Regions from separate parts of the Vibrio sp. 378 genome, predicted to be linked through region 1. Evidence: riboswitches for the same ligand, from Rfam matches in the RefSeq annotation. Region 1 holds a riboswitch; the other holds the start of a gene.
The links. A riboswitch is a leader RNA that binds a small molecule or an ion and turns the genes downstream of it on or off. The one in region 1 is predicted to bind lysine.
Positions count from the first base shown of each region.

Region 1 (4,216 bases):
AAGAGAACTTGATTACCAATGAGTATGCGGGCGGTACAATTGGTAACACGCTACATAACTACTCCGTGCTAGCGGATGATCGCTCCACACTACTTGGAGTGATGAGCCAGGATATTAAGATTGGCAGCTACGGTTACCGTTATCTTTGTAATACATCAAGCCGCATGGATTTGAACTACCTACAAGGTGTAGATGGTGCAATTGGCCGTTGTTTTGCTCTTATCACAGAAGACGGTGAACGTACTTTTGCTATCAGCGAAGGGCAAATGAACCAACTCCATCCTGATAGCATTCCAGAGAAAATCTTTAAAAATGCATCAGCACTTGTACTGACGTCATATCTAGTACGTTGCAAAGACGGCGACCCAATGCCGGAAGCAACAATGAAAGCGATTGAGTACGCGAAAAAGAATGATGTGCCTGTTGTTCTGACTCTAGGCACAAAGTTTGTTATTCAAGATGATCCTAAATATTGGCAAGAATTCATTCGAGATAACGTTTCTGTCGTTGCGATGAATGAAGATGAAGCAGAAGCTCTGACGGGGGAATCTGATCCACTTGCTGCGTCTGATAAAACATTGGAGTGGGCTGATCTAGTATTGTGCACGGCGGGTCCTGTAGGTCTATTTATGGCTGGGTATACGGAAGATAGCGCGAAGCGCGAAACTTCTTTGCCATTACTTCCAGGGTCAATTGCTGAATTTAATCGTTATGAATTCAGTCGTCCGGCGAAAAAAGACTCATGCGAGACGCCAATAAAAGTGTACTCGCATATCTCGCCATATATGGGTGGCCCAGAAAAAATTAAGAATACAAATGGCGCAGGTGATGCCGCGTTATCTGCTGTTCTTCATGATATGGCAGCAAATAAATACCATAAAGAAAATGTGCCTAATTCAAGCAAGCACAGTAACGAGTATTTAACTTACTCTTCTTTTTCTCAAGTCTGCAAATACGCAAACCGTGCTAGCTACGAAGTTCTCGTGCAACATTCACCACGATTGTCGCGCGGACTTCCTGAGCGAGAAGATAGCCTAGAAGAAGCATACTGGGAACGTTAATACGAAGCGGTTTAATTAACTATTCTGTAACTAAAGTAAAAGGCACATTAAGAAATGTGGCTTTTTTATTTGTAATGGTTTAAATAAAAAAGGCTCCCTATGGGAGCCTTTTAAAAATAGCACGGATCTAGATTAGGAACTCATCCAGAGATTTACCTGCATCAAGTTGCTCTTGAATCGCCGAAGGTGTACGACCTTGGCCAGTCCAAGTTTTCTCATTACCGTTTGAATCTGTGTATTTGTATTTAGCAGGGCGAGGTGCGCGCTTCGCTTTGCCTTTCGTCTTAGTTTCGCCAGATAGCGCAGTAATAAGTGCTTCTACGTCAATACCGTCTTGAGCGATTTTCTCAGCAATCTCTGCAAGCTTAGCTTCTTGCTCTGCTTGTGCTGCGCGTTCTGCTTCTTCTGCTTCACGACGCTCATCTACGACAGTAGTGAGTTTATCTAGAGCTTCTTCCAATTGTTCTAGAGTCAGCTCACGAGAAAATGCACGAAGGCTACGGATATTTAGAAGGGTTTTAGTCAGCTCTGACATAACGATTCCTATTAAAAGGTTAATGTGTTGGGCACTTTTTATCGTTACGATTAAATAATGCCAATCTATAAATAAACAAAGAGTCCTTATATTTAACTTTATCTTTTCCTTATGTGCAAATGCTAAATCAAGATTTTGTTTAAATTTGACTATTTTTTAAAGCAATTAATATTATTACACTCGAAATAAATCATTATTAGATGAGAACTAAAATCAACAATCATTATTGTATAGAGAGAGCGACAGCTTGGTTTTTTATAAAAAAATTTGAGTTATTACTTAAAAATATGAAGCATCCATCTTTAATGGTGTGTCATATATCCTTAATTTATTGATATAAGATAAACCATGATATTTCTAAGGTAGTAATAATGTTTCATAAATAACATGATTGATGTGATTTCAGTTGCACAAAACTTATGGAAGTAGGCAAGGTTTATAAATTATCTCAGTCATTATTTATTTGTTTAATTTAGTTTGATGTGTTGCATTGACTCTCATCATAAGTACAATGGCTGCCACCTGATGCAATATTGCAGACAATTTGTTGTTAATTTGTACAGTTAGTGGTTAATTGTTTGTTGTTGCCGTAGAGGCGCGGTCTCGAAGAGTAGCTATTATTGGGGTGATGCCAATGAATAATAGTGGAAGGCGAAGATTGCCGAAGTAAGTAACTCATCAAAGTTACTTGCTGGGGTTGTATCTGAAAGGAACAACACTGCCATAGTATATATTCACATTAAACTATGGAGCGCTACTGTAGGGTTGGGTGGAGTGTTCGCTTCCCTGTCGCTAAGTTCAACATGAGCACGTATCGTATGCTACGTGACTTGTCTGCAGTAGATCTCTAGCCAAACTTTGGTTTTTGAAGATCATGAATTTAATAGATTTTTCTAGTTCTCCTGTTTCATTATTGCCACCTATTGTCGCTTTGACTTTGGCGATTTTGACTCGACGTGTATTAGTTTCCTTGGGTGTAGGTATCGTGCTAGGTGCGGTGCTACTTAATAGCTGGTCTATCAGCGACACCGCAGGTTACGTCAGTTCTCAAGTTTCTTCTGTCTTTATTGAAGATGGCGGAATTAACACTTGGAACATGAGCATTGTTGGTTTCCTAATCTTATTAGGTATGACAACAGCTTTATTAACGCTTTCTGGCGGTACTCGTGCTTTTGCTGAATGGGCACAATCTCGAGTGAAGAGTAAACGCGGCTCCAAACTTCTTGCCGCCTTTTTAGGCGTATTCATTTTTGTCGATGATTACTTTAATAGCCTTGCTGTTGGTGCGATCTCTCGCCCAGTAACCGATCGCTTTTATGTGTCTCGCGCTAAGCTTGCGTACATTCTAGACTCAACCGCTGCTCCAATGTGTGTAATTATGCCTGCTTCTAGCTGGGGTGCTTACATTATTACTATTATTGGCGGGATCTTAGTCTCACATGGGATCACAGAGTATTCGGCTCTTGGCGCATATGTTCGTCTTATCCCAATGAACTTCTACGCCGTTTTTGCGCTGCTAATGGTGTTCGCTGTTGCGTGGTTTGGTCTTGATATTGGTAAAATGCGTGAGCATGAGATCTCTGCATCGCAAGGTCGTGGCTTTGATAAAGACAAAGAAAATGACTCGCAAGAAGCGCATGACCTAAATGAAGAGCTAGATATCCGTGAAAGTGAAAAGGGTAAAGTGTCAGATTTGATACTTCCTATCGTGACGCTGATTATCGCGACTATCGCTTCAATGCTTTACACGGGTGGCCAAGCATTGGCTGCTGATGGTAAGGAGTTTGCGCTTCTTGGTGCTTTTGAAAATACAGATGTAGGTACATCACTAATCTACGGTAGCTTGCTTGGCTTAGCAGTTGCACTGTTTACTGTTGTGAAGCAAGGTCTACCAATGGCTGAGATCGCACGTACACTTTGGATTGGTGCTAAGTCTATGTTTGGTGCGATTCTAATCTTAGTATTTGCCTGGACCATTGGCTCTGTTATCGGTGATATGAAGACTGGTACTTACCTTTCGACAATGGCGCAGGGAAATATCAACCCTCATTGGCTCCCAGTTATCTTATTCCTGCTGTCTGGCCTGATGGCGTTCTCAACAGGTACTTCATGGGGTACGTTCGGCATCATGCTTCCAATCGCCGGAGACATGGCTGGTGCAACAGACGTAGCGCTAATGCTACCGATGTTGAGTGCGGTTTTAGCTGGTGCGGTATTCGGTGACCATTGTTCACCAATCTCAGATACGACTATCTTGTCATCGACGGGTGCACGTTGTAACCACATTGATCACGTATCAACACAGCTACCTTATGCATTATCAGTCGCGCTTGTTTCATGCGTCGGCTTTATTGCCCTTGGTATGACTGCTTCAATTGCGTTCTCGTTCATTGCAGCGTCGATAACATTCGTTATCGTTTGCGCTATTTTGTCATGGCTTTCAAAGTCTAAAATAGCGTCTTGCCAGAGTGCGTAAGTTGTTTTGAATAGATTCGTTACAGAGGGAAGCTCCGCTAATTTAGCGGAGCTTTTTTTAACGCGACTTAGGTGAGGGGGGCAATCGCGTTTTTGGGGATAAAAGTCTCGTGTTAAGAGCGAATTGTTTGTGTACCGAGCTCTC
Region 1 covers NZ_JAWOUO010000004.1:190,584-194,799, forward strand. The annotation lists gene R7Q48_RS09650 (inosine/guanosine kinase) at 1-1,061, shown strand, start outside; gene R7Q48_RS09655 (H-NS family nucleoid-associated regulatory protein) at 1,189-1,596, opposite strand; lysine riboswitch at 2,179-2,361, shown strand; gene tet(35) (tetracycline efflux Na+/H+ antiporter family transporter Tet(35)) at 2,471-4,072, shown strand.

Region 2 (4,216 bases), on a different contig from region 1:
TGTCACTGGTGGTATTGGTGAACGAGAGCTTGCTGATGAATACAAAGCACAGGGAGATGATTACAACGCAATTATGATTCAAGCGGTGGCGGATCGCCTAGCCGAAGCGTTTGCTGAGTATTTGCATGAGCGTGTCCGTAAAGAAATTTGGGGTTATGCTGCGGATGAAGATTTATCTAACGATGATCTCATTCGTGAAAAATACCAAGGTATTCGCCCTGCACCAGGTTATCCAGCGTGCCCTGAGCATACTGAAAAAGGACCGCTTTGGGAGCTACTTAATGTGGAAGAGAATATTGGCATGACTCTAACCTCCAGCTATGCAATGTATCCGGGCGCGTCAGTCTCTGGTTGGTATTTCTCTCATCCTGACTCACGTTACTTTGCGATCGCACAGATCCAAGAAGATCAGCTAGAGAGTTACGCCGATCGTAAGGGGTGGGATAGGATCGAGGCTGAAAAATGGTTAGGGCCAAACATTAACGGTTAAATTGATGTTTACCTCGTCCAAATGTAACAACTAATGAAACGACAAAGGGCTGCAGATACGCAGCCCTTTGTTTTATTGAGTTGAACTTACTTCTCAAACAACTCAGTGTGGAGTTTTTGTATGGCTTGTTTCGATACTGATTCATGGAGCAAGAAGCATAAGTTGTGAGGGCTAGCGCCATAACAAATCATGCGTAGGTTAAAATCTTCTAGCGTGCCAAAAACCTGTTTCGCGTAGCCTTTACTCTCACTCATGTTGTTACCAATTAGGGCAACGAGGCATAGGTCACGTTCAACTTCTACCTTACATAACTCTTCTAACTCTTCTCGTACAGCTTGCGGCAGCTGCGGCGCGCCGCCGGATGTATCGGTTTGATCAAGTGTTAACGATACACTGATTTCAGATGTTGTGATCAAATCGACAGATATCTTATGCTTTGCAAGGATCTCAAAGACCTTTGCTAAGAAGCCGTATGCGTGGAACATATTGGCGCTGCGTAGCGTTACCATGGTTTGGTTACAACGCAAAGCTAGCGCACGGAATAACGGTGAGCTTTCGACTTGGTGGCGAATCCAAGTTCCCCCTTTTTCAGGCTCTTTCGATGACCCCACAAATACCGGAATGTCGTGGCGCAATGCAGGTACTAGCGTAGAAGGGTGAAGGATTTTAGCGCCAAAGTTAGCCATTTCTGAAGCTTCACTAAAGCTGATCTCGGGAATTGGTGAGGCTTTTGGTGCAATTCGCGGGTCTGTTGTGTAGATACCCGGAACATCAGTCCAGATTTCTAGCCCTGCCGCTTTAACGCTCTCAGCAATTAAGGCGGCGCTGTAATCGCTGCCCCCTCGACCTAATGTTGTTGTATTACCGGCTTCGTCAGATCCTATGAAGCCTTGAGTAACAACAACGGATTGTTGGCAAAGTGGTACGAGTTTATCTTGCGCAAGCGTCGAAATTGCTTCAATGTTTGGCTCCGCGCGACCAAAGTTGTCATCAGTACGCAGCACATCGCGGATATCAAAGCGCACTGCTTGAATGCCTCGCTCACACATTAACTGAGTTAGAATGTGCGTCGACATGAGTTCACCACATGCGACTAAATGATCGGTTAACTTCGCACTAGCTTGGATAGATGCAGCCTCGGCCAGGCTGGTTACGGTATCTAATATGCCATACACCTCGGCAGCAGTTTTCGTGCTGTCTTCGAGCTGAGTTAAAATGGCGTCATGAATGTTGGCCAGATTTTGCAGCAGCTCAGTACGGTGCGTTTGATCCTGAACGCCGTTGGCGAGTTCTACCAATAGGTTGGTGACGCCAGAGCAAGCGCTGCTCACGACCAGGCGAGTATTTGGATTGTTTTCGATAATGGTGGCGCAACGACTCATTGCCTCAAAGTTGGCAACACTGGTTCCACCGAATTTAGCTACGTTAAATGCGCTCACTGCGTTCTCCCACGACTTCCTAAAAAATTGTACATCCAATGTTTAGTGAGAAAAGGAACAGAGCAAAAAGAGAGGTATTTAGAATGCTATTTGAAAAATTTACCCTCAGAAGCCCTTCATCAGACTGCGCTGATGACAGTTGATGGGATTCAGCCCAATTCAACCGACAAGTCAAATCCTGCAACTTTGACTTACCTCGGCACTACTCCCCCTCAATGATTGGTGTTGGAATTGCGGTTCCACAAATCATCTACCTGGGTAGCGCTCCTCTTCTACATAAAGCTCAAACATTGAACGGTTTTGAGGCCTTAATGTCAATCAATATTTCAACCTTTATGGTGTTTTTTATTAACGATTTTGTGACACTGGTTTGACCTCCATACTTACGGCTAATTGCTGATAGAGGAAAAATCTATTAGGGTGAAGAACCCTACACCTGAGCCATGTTATTGAATAGAACTTTTAGAATGCTCAGGATAAAAGATAATCAAGGAGCTGACATGTCGATCCAAAGCTTTATTCCGCCTCACCGTATTTTAATGGGACCTGGTCCTTCTGATATTTATCCTCAAGTGTTACAAGCACTAAGCCGTCCTACTGTAGGTCACCTTGATCCTCTGTTTATCGGTATGATGGATGAGCTCAAGCAGCTATTGAAGTATGCCTTTCAAACTGACAATGAATTCACTATTGCGGTTTCAGCGCCAGGTAGTGCAGGGATGGAAACCTGCTTTGTAAACTTGATCGAGAAAGGCGATAAAGTGATCGTCTGTCGTAATGGTGTATTTGGTGAACGCATGCGCGAAAATGTCGTCCGTGCTGGTGGCGAAGTTGTTATCGTCGATGATGAATGGGGGACGCCTGTTTCCATTGATAAAGTCGAGCAAGCACTCGAACAGCACCCAGATACAAAAATTCTTGCTTTTGTGCATGCGGAAACCTCAACTGGTGCAGTCAGTGATGCTCAAGCATTGGGGAAGCTGGCGAAACAGCATAATGCATTATCTATTGTTGATGCGGTGACGTCACTTGGTGGTGTGCCGTTAAAAGTGGATGAATGGCAACTGGATGCGGTTTACTCTGGTAGTCAAAAATGTTTGTCATGTGTACCTGGGCTCTCACCAGTGACGTTTTCTACTGCCGCGATTGAAAAGATTCAAGCAAGAACAACACCAGTACAGAGTTGGTTCCTCGATCAGAGTTTAGTTTTGGGGTATTGGAGTGGAGAAGGCAAGCGTAGTTACCATCATACGGCGCCAGTTAATAGCTTGTATGCGCTTCATGAAGCTTTATTGATACTGAAAAATGAAGGATTAGAAAACGCTTGGGCTCGTCACCAACTGATGCATGAAAAACTCAAAAATGGCTTACAAAAGTTAGGCTTTGAATTTGTTGTGGACGAAGCCCATCGGTTGCCACAATTAAATGCGATTTACGTGCCTGAAGGAATTGATGAAGCAAAAGTTCGTGCTCACTTGCTAGAAACCTATAACCTAGAAATTGGTGCAGGCCTTGGGGCATTAGCTGGTAAAGCGTGGCGTATTGGCTTAATGGGTTACGGCGCTCGATCTGAAAACGTTGCGCTGTGCTTAAAAGCGTTAGAAGAGTCACTCACTGAATAAAATCATACAGCAATGAGATAAAGAAAAGCGAAGGTCATCCCTTCGCTTTTTTTGTATTTATTACTCAGCTCCTGAAGTGGGGACTGGTGAGGCAGAGATTGCTTGAGAAGGTGGTTGGTAATTGACGTCACTGAAATCAATCTTCGGGAACAAAAACTGCGCTTCAGCTCTAATTTGCTCCGCTTTACTTGAGTCATCTAAGCCTTGGTAGGCCAAAATCAAATTATTATAAAATGCAGGACGAGGCTTATCTTTGATGATTTTTAGCGACCAATCGATATAAGGCTGAATCAAGGTTGCGTCTTGTTGGTACAGCCCAAGGTTTAAAAACGTGCTATAGACATCCCAATCAAACCTGTCTTTCCAAACCACAGGGTTACTGACTTGATTCAGAATATCAGGGTTAGTTGGTCTAGTGGTCTCAAACTTCGTCAATACATAGTTCGTATGTAATGCGCTTACCATGTAAAACGTAAACGCAACGGGAAGTACCAAACTAAAAACACGCAGCAAGCTTTTGGTCACATTACTAAAGCCGACTTGTCGATAACGAGAGACGCGCTGATCGACCCAGTACAGTAGGATAACGAAGATCAACCAATGCACGAGAGAGTGGTAGAAAGGGTATTCCAGTTGTGAGTGCAATACGATAGGTATAAACAAGG
Region 2 covers NZ_JAWOUO010000014.1:5,697-9,912, forward strand. The annotation lists gene metH (methionine synthase) at 1-490, shown strand, start outside; gene lysC (lysine-sensitive aspartokinase 3) at 577-1,929, opposite strand; lysine riboswitch at 2,031-2,209, opposite strand; gene R7Q48_RS19885 (pyridoxal-phosphate-dependent aminotransferase family protein) at 2,430-3,551, shown strand; gene R7Q48_RS19890 (PglL family O-oligosaccharyltransferase) at 3,612-4,216, opposite strand, start outside.
Region 2: it holds a riboswitch for lysine, as region 1 does, so the genes downstream of both, lysC (lysine-sensitive aspartokinase 3) here and tet(35) (tetracycline efflux Na+/H+ antiporter family transporter Tet(35)) in region 1, are expected to answer to the same signal.